Regions from separate parts of the Aquipseudomonas alcaligenes genome, predicted to be linked through region 2. Evidence: predicted binding sites of a transcription regulator. Region 2 holds the regulator's gene; the other holds the start of a gene.
The links. Region 2 encodes FliA, which starts transcription of late flagellar genes. Its sites were predicted from a motif close to CTAAAGTTTNNNNNNNNNNNGCCGNTAA; they were not measured.

Region 1 (12,032 bases), 1.3 Mb from region 2:
GGGAAGATCGCCCGGGCCTGACCGCGGCCATCACCGGCGTGCTGGCGCAGGGCGGGGTGAACATCCTCGACATCGGCCAGGCGGTGATCCACGACACCCTGTCGTTCGGCATCCTGGTCGAGATACCGGACACCGAGCAGGCCTCGTCGGTGCTCAAGGATGTGCTGTTCACCGCCTATAAGCTGGACCAGCAGGTGCGTTTCACCCCCGTGTCGGAAGATGATTACCAGCAGTGGGTCGGTGGCCAGGGTAAGCCGCGCTACATCGTCACCCTGCTGACGCGCAAGGTCACGGCCGAACAGCTGCAGCGGGTCAGCTCGATTACCGCCAAGTACGGGCTCAATATCGATCATATCGACCGTCTGTCCGGACGCATGCCGCTGGACATGCCGGCCGATCAGGGCAAGGGTTGCATCGAGTTCTCCGTGCGCGGCGAGCCGGCCGATGCCGCCGCGCTGCGTGCCGAGTTCCTCAGCGTGGCCCAGGAGCTCAACGTCGACATCGCCTTCCAGCGCGACTCGGTGTTCCGTCGCAATCGTCGCCTGGCAGTGTTCGACATGGACTCCACGCTGATCGAGGCCGAGGTCATCGACGAGCTGGCCAAGGCTCACGGTGTCGGCGAGCAGGTGTCCGAGATTACCGAGCGCGCCATGCGTGGCGAGCTGGACTTCCGCGCCAGCTTCAAGGAGCGCCTGGCGCTGCTGCAGGGGCTGTCCGAGGATGTGCTGGAGGAAATCGGCGCCTCGCTGCGCCTGACCGAGGGCGCCGAGGTGCTGTTCGCCGAACTCAAGCGCCTGGGTTATAAAACCGCCATCCTCTCCGGCGGCTTCACCTATTTCGCCAGGCAGCTACAGGCCAAGCTGGGAATCGACTACGTGTTCGCCAACGAGCTGCAGGTCGTCGATGGCAAGGTCACCGGCCAGGCTGTGGAGCCGATCGTCGATGCCCAGCGCAAGGCCGACCTGCTGCGCGAGTTGGCCGATAAGGAAGGCCTGCGCCTGGAGCAGACCATCGCCGTGGGCGACGGCGCCAACGACCTGCCGATGCTCGGCCTGGCCGGTCTCGGCGTGGCCTTCCGCGCCAAGCCGCTGGTCAAGCAGTCGGCCAAGCAGGCGATTTCCACTCTGGGCTTGGACGGAATTCTCTACCTGCTCGGCTTCCGCGACCGCGACGGCCAGGAGTGACGGCAGCTGCAATGAAAAAAGCCCCGCATCCGCGGGGCTTTTTTCTGGTCGCAACTCACTCCTCGCCGGCGGAGAAGTCGTAGTCCATCGACTGGCTGGGGCCCTGCAGGTAGTGGCCCTGGATATAGTTGACCCCGGCCTGCCAGAGGGTGGCCAGCACGCTGGCGCTCTCGACGAAGGGCACTATGGTCAGCTTGGCCTGGGCATGCAGGCTGGCCAGCAGGGTCTTCAGTGCCTCCTGGTTGTCGGCGTTGGACAGGTCCTGGGAGAAGGAACCGTCCACTTTCACGAAGTCGACGTGCAGGTGTTTGAGGGTGTTGAAGGGGTTCAGTGCGCAGCCGAACTGGCCGAGGGCGACCTTGCAGTGCAGTTCCGCCAGACCCTGGGTGAGCGTCTTGACCTGCTTGAGGTAGGCCACGGCATCTGCCTCACCAATCTGGAATACCAGACAGTCGGAGGGCAGGCGCGCCGCCTTGAGCGCGACACTGAGCCAGGGCAGCAGGGTCTGATCCTGCAGGCTGTTGGCCGACAGGTGGACGAACAGGCGCGTGTTGTGGCCCTTGCTGCGGTGCTCGGCGAGCAGCTTGATCGAGTTGAGGATCACCCAGCGATCGATCTTTTCCGCCAGCCCTGCGCCCTTGGCGGCGCTCAGGAAGTCTGCAGCCGGCACTTCCTGGCCCTTGGGATCGAGCAGGCGCAGCAGCACTTCGTAGTGCTCGTCGCTGTCGCCGCGCAGGCTGATGATCGGCTGGAACAGCAGGCGGAAGCCGTTGTTCTCCAGGGCCTGCTGGACCATGGCCACCAGGCTGCCGCGGTTGGCGGCGGCAGCCAGCTCGTCGGCCGGGTTGTAGATCTTGATCGCATTGCCTTCGAGTTCGTCGGCGCAGCGGTGGGCGCGGTCGACGACCTCCTGGGCCTTGCTGGTCTGCTCGCTGAGACCGGCCACGCCGATCGACAGGGTCGCTTGCACGGTGCGGCCGCTGACGTCGAACAGGTGACCCTCGACCTTCTTCAGCAGGCTGCTCAGCGAGTCCTGGCATTGCTGGGGCGCGACGCCGGGCAGCAGTACGGTAAATACGTCGTCACCGAAGCGGGCCAGCTGGCTGTCATCGCCGAAGTGGCTGCGCAGCAGGTTGGCCAGATCGGTGAGCAGAAGGTCGATGCCGGCCAGGCCGACTTCCCCAACCTTCTCGTTGTAACGGTCCAGGCGGATGTAGGCCAGGCTGGCGATCTGTCCGTCGTTGACCGCGCGCTGGGCCGCGCCGTCCATCAGCTCGAGGAAGCGTGCGCGGTTGAGCAGGCCGGTGACCAGGTCCTGGCTGCTGATCTCGCGCAGTTTCTCTTCCAGTTCGGCGTTGTCGCTTTCGGCGCGGATCACCACCTGGATACAGGGCTCGCCATCGTAGGTCGCCGGCGAGAAGTTCATCCGCGCCTGGAAACGCTGGCCATTGGGCTTGACCCCACCGCAGCTGAGCTCGGCATTGCCTTCGCCGCTGGCATAGTTCTTCAGGAAGTCCTTGAATGCGGCCTGATCCTCGCTGGCGATCAGGTCGATCATCGGCATGCCCTCAAGCTCCTCGGCGTCTTCGTAGTCGAACAGCTTGAGGTAGGCACGGTTGGCATAGATGTGCATGCCGTCGTGGACGTAGGTGATGGCGTCCACCGAGCTTTCCAGCAGCAGCTGGCAGCGTTTCTCCGCCTCGCGCAGGGCGACTTCGGCGGCGCGGCGGGCGCGGCGCTCCTCGAGGTTGGCCAGCTCGCGGTTGGCCACCAGGATCAGGCGCTCGTCGTCACCCTGGGGCAGGGCATCCTGGGCGCCCAGCATCAGCGCTTCGGTGATGGATTCGGAGTCGTTGTCGGCGACCAGCTGGATCGCCGGGATGTCCTTGGCCTGGCGACGGATCGCGGTGATCGCCTCGCTGGGCTCGAGGTGTTCGCTGGAAGGTGCGCAGATCAGCAGGTCCCAGCTTTGCTGCAGGGCTTCGGCCAGGTTGTCGCTGGAGGTGATGCGATGCACCCGGGTCGCGCGCCCGGCATTGCGGAACAGGCTGACCAGGCGCTCCGCCTCGTTCTGCGAATCTTCAAGAATCAGCAGCCGTATGGTTTTTTTTTCGATGGCCATGGGGTGTGTTCGGAGTGCGCCGAAGAACGGACGCAAAAAGGCGACGGATGGTCTGTCTCGGCAATCTACAGCGACTTCCAGAGTGAGTCAAAGTCTTCCTCGCCGCCTTTGCCGGGCTCCTGCGCTGCTGTGACCGAAGTCCCGCTCGGCGGTTTGCCTTCGCCTAGCACGCGGTATTCGAACTGGCTGAAGCTGCCACTGCCGGCCTGTTTGCGGCTGAGTATGGCGCGGGTTTCCTCGCCGTTGTGGTTGATCTGTACCTTGTGGCTCTCCTGGAACGGCAGGCGCGGAGTGATCAGCGTGGCCGGGCGCGAAATCACGCGGATCTCCGGCAGCAGCAGGGCGCGCAGGTACTGGCTGTTCTGCTCGCTCTTGCGCACCAGCTGCACGCCGCAGGGCTGAGCGTGCGGAGCGATCAGCTCGATGCCCATCTGCGTGCCGCCGCCGCGCACCTGGCGAATCCAGCGCACCACGGCCACGCTCCAGGGTTGGTCGGCGGCGTCCTGGATGCCCAGCAGTTCGCCGGCCTGCAGCTGCGCGGGGACTTCCCGCGGCCAGCTCAGGCAATAGCCGCCGGGGCTGTGGTTGATGATCGACAGCTCGTAGGACGGGTAGCTCTCGGACTTGTCCTCGATGCCCGGCTCGCCATTCTTCGCGGCACTCTTGTACTGGATCTCCTCCAGCGGCATGCCGGGTTCCCAGCGGCTCTCGCGCTGTGCGTCGAAGGCGCTGGACCAGATGTCCGGCCCGCTCTTGGCTCCGCCAGGGCCGAACTGAGCGCTGCGCGGTGCTTCCGGGTGCTGCAGCAGCTCGCTGAAGCTGCGTCTACCGGCCAGGTTGAAGTGCAGCGCCGACATGCCAATGCACAGGGTCAGGTTGCCGCGCCCCGGGGTGCGCTGGAAGGTGCGCTCGGCGATGTCGCCCCAGGCCGAGGCCAGGTGCTGCAGCAGCTCCAGCGACATGCCCTCGGGCACTTGCAGGCGATGCGTGGCGAGTTCCTGTGGCGGCAGCAGGAGGTATTCCTTGATGGCATCGACCAGGTCATGCGGGTCGAGGCCCAGCAGGTGGTGCAGTTCCGCCTCGCCGAACAGCGACTTGTAGCGCGGCGGACCATCCAGCTGCGGGGCGATGACGAACAGGCTGTGCGGCTCGTCGGCCGGCTGCAGGCTGGCCAGGCTGCTCCAGTGCTCCAGTGCCTCGGCCAGGCGGGCGATGCCGTTCTGACGCAGCTGGTTGCAGCGCGCGCAGCCGAGCAGCAGGGCGCCGATGTAGGCCTGCTCCTGGCTCAGGCTCTGGCCGTTGCGGGCCAGGCCGTCGCGGACCTGTACCCGCTGCAGACCGTGCTGGCGGGCCAGGCGATAGAGCTGGTGCAGTTCCAGCCAGAGGCCTTCGGGAACCGGGCAGTAAAGCTGGCTGGCCCGCACCAGTGGCGCGCACAGGCTGTGGCTGGCGCGCTGCAGGGCGACGGTCAGCAGCTGCGGGCGCTCCTTGGCGAAGCGCGGTAGTTCTTCGACGATGATCTGCTTGTAGCCGCTGGCCAGGTGGCTCTGCAGGGCCTGGCAGAGGTTGGCGACCTTGCGCGGGCGCTCGTCGAGCACGATGGACTGGTTGAGGAAGTGGCGTTCCAGGTGGTTGCAGACGAAGTGCACTTCCGGGCGCAGCAGCTCCAGCAGCTGCAGGCGATTGTCCGCCGGGGTGATCAGCTGGTTCAGCTCGATCAGGCCCTGGTACAGCTGGCGAGCGGTTTCACCGATATTGGCCTTGGGCAGGCCGGCGATCCAGCGCTTCATCTCCCGCGGGCTGGCATCGCAGAACGACAGACCTCGCCTGGCGGGGGTGGGGGCGCGCAAGAACAGGTGAGGGCTTTGTTTATCCATTCAGGGGTCAGCGTCTATGCAGGCAGGCGGGCCATCCCTTTCTGACGAAGGGCTTCCTGTGACTCTAGCAGCATCGTATCGCACTGACAGCCATGCTTTTGTCAGGCAATCCGCAGCATTCGACCCAAGTGGTTTGCCGGATGTTCCGCAGCCGCCCGTTGCGGCGGCTGCGCCACCGGGCTCAGGCGCTGCGCGGCAGTGCCAGGGCCTGGCCCATGCGTACCGGGCTGCCGGCAGCGAGGCCCTCGGCCCATTGCACCTGCTGTGGGCCGAACAGCACGATAGCGGTGGAGCCCAGCTTGAAGCGGCCCAGCTCGCCACCCTTGGCCAGCTCGATGGCGGCGCGGGCAGCCTCGTCGTAGCGGGTGGTCTTCAGTTCGCGCTTGGGCGGCGTGACCAGGCCGGCCCAGACCGTCTCGATGCTGGCCACTATCATGGCGCCGACCAGCACCATGGCCATCGGCCCGCGCTCGGTGTCGAACAGGCAGACCACTCGCTCGTTGCGGGCGAACAACTCGGGCACGTTCTCCGCGGTGGTCTGGTTGACCGAGAACAGCCGGCCCGGCACATAGACCATTTCCCTCAGGGTGCCGGCCAGCGGCATGTGCACGCGGTGGTAGTCCTTGGGCGACAGGTAGATGGTGGCGAAGTCGCCGCCCATGAAGGGCGCCGCGCGCTCGGCATCGCCGCCGAGCAGTTCCAGCACGCTGAAGCTGTGGCCCTTGGCCTGGAAGCAGCGGCCTTGTTCGATCGGGCCGAGCTGGCTGACCGCGCCGTCGGCCGGGCAGAGGATGGCGCCGGGGGCTTCATCCAGCGGGCGGGCACCGTCCTTCAGGGCACGGGTGAAAAAGGCGTTGAAGTGCTCGTAGGCGGTCAGGTCCTCGACCTGGGCCTCGGCCATGTTCACCTGGTACTGCCTGGCGAACCAGCCGATCAGGCGATCCTTGAACCAGGCGGCACGGCACTCGGCGGCGCAGCCGATCAGGCGCGACAGCAGGTGGTGCGGCAGCAGGTACTGGCTGAGGATAAACAGGCGCTCTTTCATCGGGTTTCCTTGCATCAATGTTCGATCGGGGTGTCGGGCAGGTTGCCCCATTCGGACCAGGAGCCGGCATAGGCCTTGATCCGCGGATAGCCCAGCGCCTTGGCCACCAGGTAGGTGAAGCCGGAGCGGCGATGGGTCTGGCAGTGGGTGATCACTTCCTTGTCCTTGCTGATGCCGAGGCTCTCCAGAATCTCGGCCATGTCGGCACGGATGCGCAGGCCGCGTTGCGCATCCATGCCGGCGGTCCACTCGAAGTTGATGGCGCCGGGGATGTGGCCGCCGCGTGCTGCCAGCACCTTCTCGCCGCTGAACTCGGCGGGCGAGCGGGCGTCCCAGATCGCCAGGTCGGCCGCGCCCAGGCGGCTCTGCAGGTAATCGCGGCTGGCGGTGGGCTCGTCGTGCAGGGTGAGGGCAACACTGGCGGCGACCGTCGCCGGCATCGCCTGGCTCAGTTCGCGACCTTCCCCCAGCCAGGCCTGCAGGCCGCCGTTGAGATAGTGGTACTGCGCGTGGCCGATCACGTCGAGCAGCCAGATGAAGCGCCCGGCCCAGCCACCGCCCTCGTCGTCGTAGACCACGTAGACGGCTTCGGCGCGATGCCCCAGTTCGCCGAACAGCGACTCCAGCTGGGTTTGTTCCGGCAGCAAGCCGGGCGCCGGCGGCTGACCCCGCTGGGTGCGCTTGCCGTCGACCCAGCGGGCGCCCGGGATATGCCCCTCGGCGTAGCGGGCGGCGGCGCTGAGATCGACCAGGATCAGCTCGGGTGCCTGCAGGCGGCTGGCCAGCTCGGCCGGTTCGATCACCAGCGGCAGGCCGGAGAAGGCGGACATGCGGAGTCTCCGAGGTGGAATGGAAAGGCGGATTGTAGCGGAAAGGTCAGGCGCCGCGGCGGGCGAAGGTGGCCAGGGCGCGCTCGATGCATTGCACGGTCTTGCCGAACACCTGTGCCGCCGCGGCGCCGATGTCGCCGCCGCCCTGGTCGGCGACCAGCAGCATCACCACCCGGCCGTTGCTGGCCAGCGAACGCAGGATCAGGTGTTCGCCGCTGAACAGCGCCTTGAGGCTGCCCGGCAGCAGGGCGGAGACCTGGGCCAGGTTGGCCGGGCTCAGGCGCAGCTGTCCGGGTTCGGCCAGCAGGCGGCGCAGTACCTGGCTCTGCGCCGGCTCCAGGCGCAGCTGCGCCGCCGCTGCGGGCAGGCCGGCCGCCTGCTGGGCCAGCAGGCGGCTGTGCGTGCGGTCGGCCAGCAGGATCAGCACGCGCTGCATGCCGCCGGCCTGCAGGGCCTGGCTGGCGCAGTCGGTCAGCTGCAGTACGTTGGCAAAGGACGAGGGCTGGGCCAGCAGGCGTGCGCAATGCTGTTTCCACTGCTCCAGCTGTGGATTCGCCGCAGGCTTGGGCGCCGCAGGCGGAGCCAGGTGCTTCAGGCGGCAGGCATCCCAGGGCCACAGCAGCGCTTCGGCCGGGTGCCACAGCTCGCCCCGATCATGCAGGCGCGCGCTCTGTGCGGCCTGCTGATGCACCAGTTGCTGCAGTTCCGGCAGGGCCAGCTGCAGGTAGAGTCCGGTCAGGCGCTGCCAGCGCAGATGGTGCTCGCAGCTCCAGTTGTGATGGCTGGACAGGGCCAGGCCGTTCGCCAGCAGGATGCTGTTGCCCGGCTGGGTCAGCCAGCGGCGCAGCGGTGGGTCGGCGTCGAGCATCTGCTGCTGGTGCAGCGGGTGCTGGTTGTCGCGGGCGATGTGCAAGGCCTTGACCAGCAGGCGCCGGTCCTCGACCAGCAGGCGATAACCCCGGATGATCCAGTCGGGCAGGCGCCACTGCCGGGCCAGCGCCAGGCACAGCGCCAGCAGCGGTGTGCCGAGCAGTTCGCGTTCGACCTTGGGCGCCGGCTCGCCGCAACCCAGGACGCGGCGTTCCCAGGCCTCGAACAGCTCGGGATGGGCCGCCACCAGCGGCCACAGCGGGGCGAGAAACAGCAGGCTGCCCCAGTGGATTTCCTGCCACAGGCGCGCCAGGCGCCCGGCGAACAGGCCGCTGGCCTGCTGCGAAGCATGCAGGCTGATCAGTTGCAGTTGGCGCAGCGGCAGGGGTATCTGCGCCTCGTCCAGCAACGGCAGCTGCTCCAGCAGGGCTTCCGCACGCTTCAGGCCGAGGCGGTTGAGGGCCATCTCCAGGCTTTCCGCCGGTTCGCCGAAACTCCCGGCGCTGCGGTTGGCCTCGCGCAGCATGGCCAGGGCGATGGCCGGGCTGTGCTGCATCTGCTCGGCGATGTCGCGCAGCGACTTGCGGCCGTCCTGCAGGGTGCGGCGCACGGTCTCGTGGTGGTGGCGGGCGACGGGCAGGCGCACCTCGTCCAGCTGCTTGAGCCAGGCGTCGAGACTGCGAGGACGGCTTGCGGATATGGGCATGCGGGTTGAGCCAAACTGGCTTTTCGCCTTTACTGCCTATAGTCTGGCGCAATACTTCCGATAATTAGAAGGGTTGTTTGAAATAACCCTTTCGACTGACTCATCAAGCTCAATTCCCCATGATCAAGATCATCGGCATCCTGGTAGTCCTCGGCTGCGTTCTTGGCGGTTTCATTCTGTCCGGTGGCAAGTTCATGGCCCTGGTGCATCCCTTCGAGGTGATGATCATCGGCGGTGCGGCCCTCGGCGCCTTCCTCCAGGCCAACCCCAGCAGCGCCTTCATGACGGTGTTCAAGAAGTCGCTGAAGATGTTCAGCAGCCGCTTCACCCATGCCTTCTACTTGGAAGTGCTGAAGCTGCTCTACGAGATCCTCAACAAGAGCCGCCGCGAGGGCATGATGGCCATCGAGGCCGATGTCGAGGATCCCAACGCCAGCCCGATCTTCAGCAAGTACCCGGCCATCCTCAAGGATGCGCAGATGACCGCCTTCATCTGCGACTACCTGCGCATCATGTCCAGCGGCAACATGGCGCCCCATGAGCTGGAGAACCTGTTCGACATGGAGCTGGCCAGCCTCAAGGAAGAGCTGGAGCACCCGGCCCACGCGGTGGCCAAGGTCGCCGACGGCATGCCGGCCATGGGTATCGTGGCGGCGGTGCTGGGCATCGTGATCACCATGTCGATCCTCGCCACCGCCGACAACGCGCAGATCGGCGAGAAGGTGGCCACTGCGCTGGTCGGCACCTTCCTCGGCATTCTCGCCTCCTACGGCTTCTTCTCGCCGCTGGCGGGAGCCCTGGAGCACGATGCCAAGGAAGAGCTCAATCTGTACGAGGCGATCAAGGCCACCCTGGTCGCTTCCGCCTCCGGCATGCCGCCGACCCTGGCCGTGGAGTTTGGTCGCAAGGTCCTGCTGCCGGCGCACCGGCCGAGCTTTACCGAGCTCGAGCAGGCCATGCGTGGCAACTGATCAAGGCTGAGCCATGGAGAACAACCAGCCGATTCTGGTCAAGCGGGTCAAGAAGGTTGCCGGCGGCCACCATGGCGGCGCCTGGAAGATTGCCTTCGCCGACTTCGCCACAGCCATGATGGCGTTCTTCCTGGTGATGTGGCTGATGTCCTCGGCCACGCCCGAACAGAAGAAGGCCATCTCCGGCTACTTCCAGGATCCGATCGGCTTTACCGAGAGTGCCAGCCCCTACGTCATCGACCTGGGCGGTACGCCCACCCCGGCCCCCGATCGCACCCTCAATCCGGAAATCAAGGATGCGCCGGATGCCCAGGAAGCGGCAGTCGACTCGCAGGACGACAAGGTCGAGGTCGATGCGCAGCAGGCTGAAAGCCTGGCCGAGCAGATCGAGCGCGAGCGCCTGGAGCTGCTGCTGCAGGAACTGCAGACCAAGGTCGAGGAAAATCCCGAGCTGCAGAAATTCAAGGACCAGATTCTCTTCGAGATCACCCAGGACGGCCTGCGCATCCAGATCATGGATGCCGAGAACCGGCCCATGTTCGCCCTCGGCAGCGCGCGCCTGCAGCCCTATTTCGAGGACATCCTGCTGATCCTCGCGGAAACCATCAAGGCGGTGCCGAACAAGATCAGCGTCAGCGGCCACACCGATGCCAAGCCCTTCGTTGGCGATGGCGAGTTCGGCAACTGGGAGCTCTCGGCCAACCGCGCCAACGCCGCGCGGCGCACCCTGGTGGCCGGCGGCTACCCGGACGAGCGGGTGGCACGGGTGGTGGGCTACGCCTCCTCGGCGCTGTTCGATCGCAACGATCCGTTCAACCCGGTGAACCGGCGCATCGACATCATCGTCCTGACCAAGAAGGCCCAGCGTGCCATCGAGGGCGAGCAGGATGGCGATGGCCAGGGAGAATCCACAGAGCCGCCGGCCCCCGTCGAGTCGCGTGTGCCTACCGAGGTGGTGGCGCCGGGTTCGGTCCCGACGGCGCCCGACGAGCCGGCACAGCCGGAGGAGCTGCGCCAGCGCCTGAACATCTTCGAGGATGGCGCCCTGCAGTTCGACCAGCCGCAGGAATAAACCAAGAGGCCGCGATCATCGCGGCCTCTGCGTATCAGTATTCCGGCTCGGGCAGGCTGGCCAGGATGTGCCGGTAGCTGGCCATGCGCTGCGGCTGGATGCGCCCGTCTTCCAGGGCCTGCAGCAGGGCGCAGCCGGGCTCGCGGTCGTGCTTGCAGTCGCGGAAGCGGCAGGTGCCGAGCAGGTCGCGGAACTCGATGAAACCGTCCTCCACGTCGGCCCGGCTGACATGGCCCAGGCCGAACTCGCGGATGCCGGGCGAGTCGATCAGCTCGCCGCCGCCGGGGAAGTGGAACAGGCGCGCCGTGGTGGTGGTATGGGTGCCCTTGCCGGTGACCTCCGACAGCTCGCCGACGCGGGTGTCCACTCCCGGCAGCAGGCTGTTGACCAGCGACGACTTGCCCACCCCGGACTGGCCGACGAACACGCTGACATGGCCGTCCAGGCGTGCCTGCAGCAGCTCCATGCCGCCGCCCTGGCGGGCCGAGACTTCCAGCAGCTCGTAGCCGAGCTGGCGGTAGGTGGCGATCAGTCCCTCCACGTGCGGGGCGTTCTCGTCGTAGATCAGGTCGGCCTTGTTCAGCAGCAGCAGTGGCTTGATGCCGGCGTGTTCGGCGGCGATCAGGTAGCGGTCGATCAGGTTGGCGTGCGGGTGCGGCAGCGGGGCGAAGACGATGACGATCTGGTCGACGTTGGCCGCCACCGGCTTGAGCTGGCCGCGCATGTCCGGGCGGCACAGCTCCGAGGTGCGCGGCAGCTGCGCGACGATCACGCCGTGGCCCTGGTTGCCGGCGCGCCACACCACCCGGTCGCCGGTGACCAGCGCCGGCAGGTTGGCGCGCAGGTGGCAGCGCTGGATCTGCCCGATCAGCTCGCCTTCCAGCGCCTCGACCTCGACCTGCACGCCGAAGTGGGCGATCACCAGGCCGGTCTGCTCGGGCCCGAGGTCGCCACCTTCCAGCTCCTCGAGCAGGCGCGACTCGCGCTTGGCCGCACGGGCGGCGCGCTCTTCCTGTACTTTCTCGATGCGCCAGCTCTGGCGGCGGGTCAACTGGCGTTTGGCCATGGCCTTTCCGAAGGATAAGAAAACGGCGGCGAGTTTAGCACGGGGGGCGGCTGGTTCTGCCGGCGGCCTGCTGGTACAACAGGCGCCATGCTCGAACACCTGCGCTCCCGCTACCCGGCACTGCTCGCCCTGCTGGCCCAGCTCCTGGCCCTGGCCGGGGTGGCGGCGTTGCTGCTGGCCCCGGCGCGCCTCGACGGCTGGCGCCCGACGATCGCCCAGGCGGCCCTGGCCCAGGGCATGCTGGCCGCGGCGCTGGGACATTGGCTGGGGCTGCGCCGCTGGTGGTTGC
Region 2 (12,032 bases):
TGCTGCAGCACGACCTGGCCTTTGCCGAGGCCGGGCGCATCTACACCCTGCTGACCATCGGCGACGGCCTGGTGGCGCAGATCCCCTCGCTGCTGCTGTCCACCGCCGCCGCCATCATGGTCACCCGGGTCTCCACTTCCGAAGATATGGGGGCCCAGGTCAGCCGACAGATGTTCGCCTCGCCCAAGGCCCTGGCCGTGTCGGCAGCGATCATGATCACCATGGGCCTGGTGCCGGGCATGCCGCACGTACCTTTCATCGGTCTCGGCCTGATCGCGGCCGGCGCGGCCTACTGGATTGCCAACAAGCAGCGCAAGGTCAAGGAGGAGGAGGTCAAGGAGGTCAAGCGCCAGCAGGAGCTGCTGCCGGCGCAGAAGGCCCAGGAGGTCAAGGAGCTGGGCTGGGACGACGTCACCCCGGTGGACATGGTAGGCCTGGAGGTCGGCTACCGCCTGATCCCGCTGGTGGATCGCAACCAGGGGGGGCAGTTGCTGGCGCGGATCAAGGGCGTGCGCAAGAAGCTGTCGCAGGAGATGGGCTTCCTGATGCCGTCGGTACATATCCGCGACAACCTCGACCTGTTGCCCAATGCCTATCGCCTGACCCTGATGGGCGTCAGCGTGGCCGAGGCCGAGGTGTATCCGGAGCGCGAACTGGCGATCAACCCCGGCCAGGTGTTCGGCACCCTCAACGGCATCGCCGCCAAGGATCCGGCGTTCGGCCTGGAAGCGGTGTGGATCGACCCGAGCCAGCGCGACCAGGCGCAGTCGCTCGGCTACACGGTGGTGGATGCCAGCACCGTGGTCGCCACCCACCTCAACCAGGTCCTGCACAAGCATGCCCATGAGCTGATCGGCCATGAGGAGGTGCAGCAGTTGCTGCAGCTGCTGGCCAAGACCTCGCCGAAGCTGGCCGAGGAGCTGGTGCCGGGCATGGTCTCGCTGTCGACCCTGCTCAAGGTGCTGCAGGCGCTGCTGCAGGAGCAGGTGCCGGTGCGCGATATCCGCAGCATCGCCGAGGCCATCTCCAATGTCGCCGGCAAGAGTCAAGATCCCGCCGCGATGGTCGCCGCGGTTCGCGTCGCACTGGCCCGTGCAATCGTGCAAAGCATTGTGGGACTAGAGCCGGAGCTGCCTGTGATCACTCTGGAGCCCAGGTTGGAACAGTTATTGCTCAATAGCCTGCAGAAGGCCGGTCAGGGCTCTGAGGATGGCATCCTCCTCGAACCCGGAATGGCCGAGAAGCTGCAACGCTCCCTGGTGGAAGCGGCGCAGCGCCAGGAAATGCTCGGCAAGCCGGTGATCCTGCTGGTGGCCGGCCCGGTCCGGGCGATGCTGTCGCGATTCGCGCGGCTCGCCGTACCCAACATGCATGTACTGGCCTACCAGGAAATACCGGACAACAAGCAGGTCACGATCGTCGCCACGGTCGGCCAGAACTGAGGGTTCTAAGCCATGCAAGTCAAACGCTTCTTCGCCGCCGATATGCGTACCGCCATGAAGCTGGTGCGTGACGAACTGGGCGCCGACGCCGCCATCATCGGCAACCGCCGCGTGGCCGGCGGCGTGGAGCTGACCGCGGCGCTGGACTACCAGCCGGCCACCCCGGCGCGTACGCCCAACCCGGCGCTGGAGGCCGAGCTGCGCAAGACCCAGGCGAAGATCGCCAATGCCCAGGCCGAGCTGACCATCCGCGCGGTGGCCGACGAGCGCAAGGATCGCCAGCTGTTCGCCAACGAATCGCTGATCGCTCCCGAGCTGCCGGCCACTGCGGTCAAGGTGCAGCGCCCGGTGGCCGCTCCGCAGGCTGCCAGCAAGCCGACCGCCGCCGCGGTCGACCAGCGCGCCCTGGATGCCATGCGCTTCGAGCTGCACGGTCTGCGTGAACTGATCGAGGTGCAGTTGGGCTCCATCGCCTGGGGCCAGCTGCAGAACCGCAAGCCGCAGCAGGCCAACCTGTGGCGTCGCCTGCAGCGCATGGGCCTGTCCGCCGAGCTGTCCAAGGCGCTGCTGGAGCGCGTGGCCAAGGTCGCCGATCCGCGCCAGGCCTGGCGCATGCTGCTGGCCCATCTGGCCCATGCGATCAAGACCCCGGCGGTCGAGCCGCTGGAGGAGGGCGGGGTGATCGCCCTGGTCGGCCCGGCCGGCATGGGCAAGACCACCACCCTGGCCAAGATGGCCGCGCGCTACGTGCTGAAGTACGGCTCGCAGAGCATCGCCCTGGTCAGCATGGACAGCTTCCGTATCGGCGCCCAGGAGCAGATCAAGACCCTCGGCCGCATCCTCAACGTTTCCGTGACCCAGGTCGATCCGGGCCAGTCGCTGATCCAGGCCCTGGCACCGCTGGCGCGCAAGAAGGTGATCCTGATCGACACCGCCGGCCTGCCGGGCAACGACCCGGCCCTGCGCCTGCAGCTGGAGAGCCTGGCTGCGCGCGGCCTGAAGGCGAAGAACTACCTGGTGCTGGCTGCCACCAGCCAGGCCCAGGTGCTCAAGGCCGCCTATCACAGCTACAAGCAGTGCGGCCTGGCCGGCTGCATCCTGAGCAAGGTGGACGAGGCGGCCAATCTAGGTGAAGTTCTGGGGCTGGCCATCAGCCAGCATCTCCCGGTAGCCTATCTGGCTGACGGGCCGAAGATTCCGGACGATCTGCAGGTACCGCGCAGCCACCAGTTGGTGAGTCGCGCCGTGAGCCTGCAGACCGAGGAAGATCCGAGCGAGGAAGCCATGGCCGACATGTTTGCCGGCTTCTACCACCCGCGTCGCGCGGGGTAGGGCAGGCGGTGGCGCGCAAGGCGTTCTAGTGTGTAGGAACAGGTCGGTGTAGTTGCCCGACCAGCCCAGACCAGGCAAGACAAGGTAAGAGAAGAACATGGGTAGTATGCATCCCGTACAGGTGATCGCAGTCACTGGCGGCAAGGGCGGCGTCGGCAAGACCAACGTGTCGGTGAATCTGTCGCTGGCGCTGGCCGACCTCGGTCGCCGGGTCATGCTGATGGACGCCGACCTGGGCCTGGCCAACGTCGACGTACTGCTCGGCCTGACGCCCAAGCGCACCCTGGCCGATGTGATAAACGGCGAGTGCGACCTCAAGGACGTGCTGCTGCAAGGGCCCGGCGGCATCCGCATCGTGCCCGCGGCATCCGGTACGCAGAGCATGGTGCAGCTGTCGCCGGTACAGCATGCCGGCCTGATCCAGGCCTTCAGCGACATCAGCGACAACCTTGATGTGCTGGTAATCGACACCGCCGCCGGCATCGGCGACGGCGTGGTCAGCTTCGTCCGTGCCGCCCAGGAGGTGCTGGTGGTGGTCTGCGACGAGCCGACCTCGATCACCGACGCCTACGCGCTGATCAAGCTGCTCAACCGCGATTACGGCATGAACCGCTTCCGCGTCCTGGCCAACATGGCCCACAGCCCGCAGGAAGGGCGCAACCTCTTTGCTAAACTGACCAAGGTGACCGATCGCTTCCTCGATGTGGCCTTGCAGTACGTGGGCGCCGTTCCCTACGACGAATCCGTCCGCAAGGCCGTGCAGAAACAGCGCGCGGTGTACGAAGCCTTCCCGCGCTCGAAATGCGCACTGGCGTTCAAGGCGATTGCCCAGAAAGTCGACACCTGGCCGCTTCCGGCCAACCCGCGCGGCCATCTGGAGTTCTTCGTCGAGCGTCTGGTGCAGCAGCCGATCGCGGGGACGGCCGTATGACAGCAGCCAGTGGACTTCGCATGTACAACAAGGCGCAAGCGCAGGATTCCCAGCACCAGCTGATCGAGCGATACGCGCCGCTGGTCAAGCGCATCGCCTATCACCTGCTGGCGCGCCTGCCGGCCAGCGTGCAGGTCGACGATCTGATGCAGGCCGGCATGATCGGCCTGCTGGAGGCCTCGAAGAAATACGATGGCAGCAAGGGCGCCAGCTTCGAGACCTACGCCGGCATCCGCATCCGTGGCGCCATGCTCGACGAGGTGCGCAAGGGTGACTGGGCACCGCGCTCGGTCCACCGCAACAGCCGCATGGTCAGCGATGCCATCCGCGCAATCGAGGCCAGAACCGGTCGAGACGCTAAAGATCAAGAGGTTGCGGCCGAACTCCAATTGAGTCTCGAGGATTACTACGGCATCCTTGGCGACACTCAGGGGAGCCGCCTGTTCAGCTTCGACGACCTGATGCAGGACGGCGAGCATGGCGGTTTGCTCGAGGATGCCAGTAGCCACAGCGGTCCCCTGCACGGCCTGGAAGACGAGCGTTTCCAGGCGGCGCTGGCCGATGCCATCGCCCACCTGCCGGAGCGCGAGCGGCTGGTGCTGGCGCTGTACTACGACGAAGAATTGAATTTGAAGGAAATCGGCGAAGTTCTGGGGGTCAGCGAGTCCCGGGTCAGCCAGTTGCACAGCCAGTGCGCCGCCCGTTTGCGCGCACGTCTGGGTGAGTGGCGGGCCAGCTGACGAAGAGCCGGTTTCAAGATTTGCGACGTCCCGGGGTGCCGGTGGCGTTTAGGACTGTACGGAGGTCGACTTGGACAAGAACATGAAAATCCTCATCGTTGACGATTTCTCGACGATGCGACGGATCATCAAGAACCTCCTGCGTGATCTGGGGTTCACCAACACGGCCGAGGCCGACGACGGCAATACGGCCCTGCCCATGCTGCAGAGCGGTAGTTTCGACTTCCTGGTGACCGACTGGAACATGCCCGGCATGACCGGTATCGACCTGCTGCGCGCGGTGCGTGCGGACGAGCGCCTGAAGAATCTGCCGGTGCTGATGGTGACCGCCGAGGCCAAGCGCGAACAGATCATCGAGGCCGCCCAGGCTGGCGTGAATGGCTATGTCGTCAAGCCGTTCACCGCCCAGGTGCTGAAGGAGAAGATCGAGAAGATCTTCGAACGGGTTAACGGCTGATGATCGCCGCGAGGGCGCTATGGCACACGATGATTCACACCTGGGCGAACTCGAATCGACCCTGAAGGCGCATGCCACCCAACTCGTCGAGAGCCTGGAGAAGGGCCGTTTCGGCGAGGCGGTCAGCCTGATCCACGAGCTCAACAAGGCGCGCGACCACGGCCTGTATCAGGAAGTCGGCAAGCTCACCCGCGAACTGCACAACTCGATCGTCAACTTCCAGATCGACCCGCGCAATCCGCACGCGCAGGAGATCTCGCAGATCACCGACGCCACCGAGCGCTTGTCCTATGTGGTGCAGATGACCGAGAAAGCGGCCAACCGCACCATGGACCTGGTCGAGCAGAGTGCGCCGCTGGTCAACGACCTGGGCGATGAGGCACAGGCCCTGTCTGCCGACTGGGGCAAGTTCATGCGCCGCGAGATGGGCGCCGACGCTTTCCGCGACCTGGCCAAGCGCATCGAACTCTTCCTCGCTCGCAGCGAGCGTGACAGCCAGCGTCTGTCCGGCTACCTCAACGACATTCTCTTGGCCCAGGATTTCCAGGATCTCACCGGGCAGGTGATCAAGCGCGTGACCCAGCTGGTCACCGAAGTGGAGCGCGACCTGCTCAAGCTGATGCTGATGGCCAGCCATGTCGACCGCTTCGCCGGTATCGAGCATGACCTGGAGGCGCTGCGTGCCGAGCAAGAACAACAAAAAGAGCCTTCCAAGGGTGAAGGTCCGCAGATTCATGCCGATAAGCGTGATGACGTCGCGTCCAGCCAGGACGATGTCGACGACCTGCTGTCCAGCCTTGGATTTTAGGGCTCTAGAAGAGCCTTTGGAGCGCACCGATGAGCTTCGACGCCGATGAAGAAATCCTCCAGGACTTCCTGGTAGAGGCCGGCGAAATTCTTGAGCTGCTGTCCGAGCAACTGGTCGAGCTGGAGAGCCGGCCGGATGACATGGACCTGCTCAATGCCATCTTCCGTGGTTTCCACACGGTCAAGGGTGGCGCCGGCTTCCTCCAGCTCAATGAGCTGGTGGAGTGCTGTCACATCGCGGAGAACGTCTTCGACATCCTGCGCAAGGGTGAGCGGCGGGTCACTGCCGAGCTGATGGACGTGGTCCTGCAGGCGCTGGATGCGGTCAACGAAATGTTCAGTCAGGTGCGCGAACGCACCGAGCCGACCCCGGCCACTCCCGAGCTGCTGGCCGCGCTGGCACGCCTGGCCGAACCGGAGAGCGCCGACGAGCAGGCTGCCGAGCCTGAGCCTGAGCCCGAGCCGGTGGCCGAAGCGGCACCCGGTGGCGATATCACCGACAGTGAGTTCGAGCAGCTGCTCGATGCCATCGGCGACCAGCCGGCTGCCGAGACTCCCGCCGCAGGCGGTGGCGACGAGATCACCGATGACGAGTTCGAGGCGCTGCTCGACCAGCTGCACGGCAAGGGCAAGTTCGCCGGCGCGGCCGAAGAGGCCCCGGTAGCCAAAGCGGCGGCCCCGGCTGCTGCATCCGCTGCTGACGAGATCACCGACGACGAGTTCGAGGCGCTGCTCGACCAGCTGCACGGCAAGGGCAAGTTCGCCGGCGCCGTGGAAGAGGCCCCCGCAGCCAAAGCGGCAGCCCCAGCTGCTCCGGTTGCGGCGAGCGGTGGCGACGAGATCACCGATGACGAGTTCGAGGCGCTGCTCGACCAGCTGCATGGCAAGGGCAAGTTCGCCGGCGCCGTGGAAGAGGCGCCTGCAATCAAAGCGGCGACCCCGGCGCCTGCAGCCAAGAAGGTGGAGCCGGCCAAGCCCGTGGCTGCCAAACCCGCAGCCAAGCCCGAGCCCGCCAAGCCGACACCCGCCGCGGCTCCTGCCGCTGCGGCCGCCGCCCCCAGCGAGGCGGAAACCACGGTGCGCGTCGATACCGCACGCCTGGACGAGATCATGAACATGGTCGGCGAGCTGGTGCTGGTGCGTAACCGCCTGGTGCGCCTGGGCCTGAACAGCGGCGACGAGGCCATGGCTAAGGCCGTGTCCAACCTCGATGTGGTCACCGCGGACCTGCAGACCTCGGTCATGAAGACCCGCATGCAGCCGATCAAGAAGGTCTTCGGCCGCTTTCCGCGCCTGGTTCGCGACCTGGCGCGCAACCTGAAGAAAGAGATCAACCTGGAGCTGGTCGGCGAAGAAACCGACCTCGACAAGAACCTGGTCGAGGCCCTCGCCGACCCGTTGGTGCACCTGGTGCGCAACGCCGTCGACCATGGCATCGAGAGCCCCGAGGAACGCGAGGCCGCAGGCAAGGCGCGGGCTGGCCGCGTGGTGCTGTCGGCCGAGCAGGAGGGCGACCACATCCTGTTGTCGATCTCCGACGACGGCAAGGGCATGGACCCGGAGATCCTCCGCGCCAAGGCGGTGGAGAAGGGGCTGCTGGACAAGGACGCGGCCGATCGCCTGAGCGAGACCGAGTGCTACAACCTGATCTTCGCCCCGGGCTTCTCGACCAAGACCGAAATTTCCGACGTGTCCGGCCGCGGTGTTGGCATGGATGTGGTGAAGACCAAGATTTCCCAGCTCAACGGCATCATCAACGTGCACTCGGCCAAGGGCCAGGGCTCGAAGATCGTCATCAAGGTGCCGCTGACCCTGGCGATCATGCCGACCCTGATGGTGATGCTGGGCAACCAGGCCTTCGCCTTCCCGCTGGTCAACGTCAACGAGATCTTCCACCTCGACCTGTCGCGCACCAACGTGGTGGACGGCCAGGAAGTGGTCATCGTGCGCGACAAGGCGCTGCCGCTGTTCTACCTCAAGCGCTGGCTGGTCAATGGCGCGGTCGACGAGGAGCAGCGCGAGGGACATGTGGTCATCCTCACCGTTGGCAGCCAGCGCATCGGCTTCGTGGTCGACCAGCTGGTGGGCCAGGAGGAGGTGGTGATCAAGCCGCTGGGCAAGATGCTGCAGGGCACCCCGGGCATGTCCGGCGCTACCATTACCGGTGACGGGCGCATCGCCCTGATTCTCGACGTGCCGAGCATGCTCAAGCGCTACGCGCGTCGTATCTGATCGTTCGCGGCTGGCTCGGCCAGTCCCTCTGGAGTGTTTATGGCAGTCAAGGTCCTGGTGGTGGATGATTCCGGCTTTTTCCGCCGCCGGGTCTCGGAGATTCTCTCCGCCGACCCCGATATTCAGGTGGTTGGTACCGCCACCAACGGTCGCGAGGCCATCGATCAGGCACTGGCGCTGAAGCCGGACGTGATCACCATGGACTACGAGATGCCGATGATGGATGGCATCACGGCGGTCAAGAACATCATGCAGCGCTGCCCGACCCCGGTACTGATGTTCTCCTCGCTGACCCACGAGGGCGCCCGCGTCACCCTCGATGCGCTGGATGCCGGCGCGGTGGACTACCTGCCGAAGAACTTCGAGGACATCTCGCGCAACCCAGAGAAGGTCAAGGCGCTGCTGTGCGAGAAAGTCCATACCATCGCCCGCAGCAACCGGCGTTACAGTACTTTCAGCAGTCCCGCGGCCAGCCCGGCGCCGGCTGCCGCGCCCCAGGCAACAGCGCGTAGTAGCGCCACACCCGCCGCGGCCCCTTCCAGCCGGCCCAGCGTGGCACCGGCGACTCCGGCTCAGGGTGCGGCGCCAAAGCGCAAGTCCTACAAGCTGGTGGCCATCGGTACTTCCACCGGTGGCCCGGTGGCCCTGCAGCGCGTACTGACCCAGCTGCCGGCCAATTTTCCGGCGCCCATCGTGCTTATCCAGCACATGCCGGCAGCCTTTACCAAGGCTTTTGCCGAGCGCCTGGACAAACTGTGCCGGATCAGTGTGAAGGAAGCCGAGGATGGCGATGTGCTGCGTCCTGGCCTGGCCCTGCTGGCGCCCGGTGGCAAGCAGATGATGGTCGATCCGCGCGGTGCGGTGCGCATCCTGCCGGGTGATGAGCGTCTCAACTACAAACCCTGCGTCGACATCACCTTCGGCTCGGCGGCCAAGTCGTTCAGCGACAAGGTGCTGGCCGTGGTGCTCACCGGCATGGGCGCCGATGGCCGCGAGGGTGCGCGCCTGCTCAAGCAGAGCGGCAGCCAGGTGTGGGCCCAGGACGAGGCCAGCTGCGTGATCTATGGCATGCCCATGGCGGTGGTCAAGGCCAACCTGGCCGACGCCGTGTACGGCCTCGACGAGATCGGCCGGCACCTGGCCGAGGCCTGCGTCTGATGGATGTACTCAGCCTCATCGGCGTCATCCTCGCCTTCGTCGCCATCATCGGCGGCAACTACCTGGAAGGCGGGCATGCTGGCGCGTTGGTCAACGGCCCTGCGGCACTGATCGTGATCGGCGGTACCCTGGGTGCCGCCTTCATCCAGGCGCCGATGGCGGTTTTCAAGCGCGCGCTGGCGATCCTGCGCTGGATCATCTTCCCGCCGCGCATCGACCTGGCCGGTGGCATCAACAGCGTGGTGGCCTGGAGCATGACCGCGCGCAAGGAGGGCCTGCTGGGCCTCGAGTCGGTGGCCGACATCGAGACCGACCCCTATGCGCGCAAGGGCCTGCAGCTGCTGGTGGACGGTGCCGAGCCGGAGGCCATCCGCAGCATCCTCGAAGTCGACCTGTATACCCAGGAGGCCCGTGACATTCAGGCGGCCAAGGTCTACGAGAGCATGGGCGGCTATGCACCGACCATCGGTATCATCGGTGCGGTGATGGGCCTGATCCATGTGATGGGCAACCTGGCCGACCCGAGCAAGCTCGGCAGCGGTATCGCCGTAGCCTTCGTCGCCACCATCTACGGCGTCGCCTTCGCCAACCTGCTGCTGCTGCCGGTGGGCAACAAGCTCAAGGCCATTGCCATGCGTCAGTCGCGTTATCGCGAGATGCTGCTGGAAGGCATCCTGTCCATCGCCGAGGGTGAGAACCCCCGTTCCATCGAGCTGAAGCTGCAAGGCTTCATGGACTGACGGGGTAGGGCGCATGGCCCGGCGGCGCAATCACGAAGAGCACGAGAATCACGAACGCTGGCTGGTGTCCTACGCGGACTTCATCACCCTGCTGTTCGCTTTCTTCGTGGTGATGTACTCGATCTCCTCGATCAACGAAGGCAAGTACAAGGTGCTGTCGGAGAGCCTGGTCGGGGTGTTCAGCGAGCCGGAGCGGGCGATCAAGCCGATTCCCATCGGCGACGAGAAGCCGCGCACCACCGAGCCCGACCGCTCGATGATCGAGGACAATCCCAACGGCAGCGCCAGCGAGGAGCCGAGCGACCCACTGCAGGAGATCGCCTCCAGCATGCGCGATGCCTTCGGCGATCTGATCGCCTCCGAGCAGCTGACCGTGCGCGGCAATGAGCTGTGGGTGGAGATCGAACTGAATTCCAGTCTGCTGTTCCCCAGCGGCGACGCGGTGCCCAACGAGACGGCCTTCACTTTGATCGAGAAGGTGGCGAAGATCCTCGCGCCCTACGAGAACCCGATCCACGTGGAGGGCTTCACCGATAACCTGCCGATCAATACCGCGCAGTTCCCCAGCAACTGGGAGCTGTCCACCGCGCGGGCGGCCAGCATAGTGCGGATGCTGGCGATGGACGGGGTCAACCCGGGGCGTCTGGCGGCGGTCGGCTATGGCGAGTTCCAGCCGGTGGCCGACAATGCCACCGAGGAGGGGCGCTCGCGCAACCGCCGGGTGGTGCTGGTGATCTCGCGCAATCTCGATGTTCGGCGCAGTATCAGCGGGGTCGGCAGTGCCAAGGCCCAGGCGGACCCCGCACTGCAGCGGGCTGGCACGCAATCTGCACCGCCAGCTCCAGTGGCGGCGCCGGTGACCGGTCCCGCCAATATTTCGACGCCTGCGCCATGAGGCGCCTATCAGTTCTCGGTAAGGCATGACCGCGCCGGGAGGACGATGACGATGAAAGTCTGGGCAGTAGCCAATCAAAAAGGTGGGGTCGGCAAGACCACCACGTCCATCGCCCTGGCGGGCCTGCTGGCCGATGCCGGCAAGCGCGTGGTGGTGGTCGACCTCGATCCGCATGGGTCGATGACCAGCTATTTCGGCCACGATCCGGATACCCTGGAGCACAGCAACTACGACCTGTTCCTGCACCAGGGCAATGTGCCGCGGGACCTGCCGGCCAGTCTGCTGCTGCCGACCAGCCACGAGAGCATTGCCTTGCTGCCGTCCAGCACCGCGCTGGCCACCCTGGAGCGCCAGTCGCCGGGGCAGAGCGGTCTGGGGCTGGTCATCGCCAAAAGCCTGGCGCAGCTGTGGGACAAGTTCGATCATGCCATCATCGACAGTCCGCCGTTGCTCGGCGTGCTGATGGTCAATGCCCTGGCCGCCAGCCAGCAGCTGGTGATTCCGGTACAGACCGAGTTTCTCGCCGTGAAGGGCCTGGAACGTATGGTCAACACCCTCAACATGGTCAACCGCTCGCGCAAGCAGGCCTTGCCCTACACCATAGTGCCGACCCTGTTCGACCGCCGCACCCAGGCCTCGCTGAACACCCTGCGGGTGTTGCGCAACGCCTATCCCGAGCACCTGTGGCAGGCCTACATCCCGGTCGACACCCGCCTGCGCGATGCCAGCCGCGCCGGGCTCACGCCCTCGCAGTTCGACGGCAACAGCCGTGGCGTGATCGCCTATCGTGCGCTGCTCAAGCATTTGCTGGCCGGCCAGCCGGCCGCTCAGGTAGCCTGAGGGAGCCGGCTATGCTCAACAAACCTGTTCAAGTCAGCGCCCAGACCTGCCGATAGGCTGTACAGACCTCTTTCGTGGAACGCCCTATGAGTCGCACCGCCGTCCCCGCCACCCGCTCCCAGCAGGCCCTGCAGTCCTATCTGGACGCCCTGCTGCAGGAGGCGGCTGCCGAGCTGGAACAGAGCGTCGACATCGATGAATTCGAGGCTGCGGTGCTCGAGGAGCAGGTGCGCGACGCGCGCCGCGACGAGCCGCGCCCGGTCCTGGCCCGCCCCCTGGCGCTGGCCGAGGCCAGGCCCGCGGTGCTGCCGACCATCGAGCTGCCCATGCCGGTGGTGCAGGAACCCGCCGCACCGGTGGTCCAGGTTGTCGAGCCGCAGCCTACTGTGGTGCAGGCGGAGCTTCCGGCTGCCGCAGTCAGTTTCGACGGCCGGCCGAGCTGGGCCGAGGAGCCGTTC

Region 1: motA (flagellar motor stator protein MotA) is a predicted target of FliA. The motif match lies at 8,671-8,698, and genes of this name have one in related genera.

The regions. Positions count from the first base shown of each region.
Region 1 covers NZ_CP154874.1:2,973,714-2,985,745, forward strand. The annotation lists gene serB (phosphoserine phosphatase SerB) at 1-1,184, shown strand, start outside; gene AAG092_RS14335 (EAL domain-containing protein) at 1,240-3,306, opposite strand; gene AAG092_RS14340 (molecular chaperone) at 3,372-5,183, opposite strand; gene asd (archaetidylserine decarboxylase) at 5,365-6,228, opposite strand; gene AAG092_RS14350 (rhodanese-like domain-containing protein) at 6,243-7,058, opposite strand; gene AAG092_RS14355 (HDOD domain-containing protein) at 7,105-8,634, opposite strand; gene motA (flagellar motor stator protein MotA) at 8,754-9,605, shown strand; gene motB (flagellar motor protein MotB) at 9,619-10,677, shown strand; gene rsgA (small ribosomal subunit biogenesis GTPase RsgA) at 10,712-11,743, opposite strand; gene AAG092_RS14375 (class I SAM-dependent methyltransferase) at 11,831-12,032, shown strand, end outside.
Region 2 covers NZ_CP154874.1:189,122-201,153, forward strand. The annotation lists gene flhA (flagellar biosynthesis protein FlhA) at 1-1,442, shown strand, start outside; gene flhF (flagellar biosynthesis protein FlhF) at 1,455-2,774, shown strand; gene fleN (flagellar synthesis regulator FleN) at 2,872-3,705, shown strand; gene fliA (RNA polymerase sigma factor FliA) at 3,702-4,445, shown strand; gene AAG092_RS00965 (chemotaxis response regulator CheY) at 4,528-4,902, shown strand; gene AAG092_RS00970 (protein phosphatase CheZ) at 4,922-5,710, shown strand; gene AAG092_RS00975 (chemotaxis protein CheA) at 5,740-7,941, shown strand; gene AAG092_RS00980 (chemotaxis response regulator protein-glutamate methylesterase) at 7,981-9,099, shown strand; gene AAG092_RS00985 (flagellar motor protein) at 9,099-9,839, shown strand; gene motD (flagellar motor protein MotD) at 9,853-10,734, shown strand; gene AAG092_RS00995 (ParA family protein) at 10,786-11,574, shown strand; gene AAG092_RS01000 (CheW domain-containing protein) at 11,661-12,032, shown strand, end outside.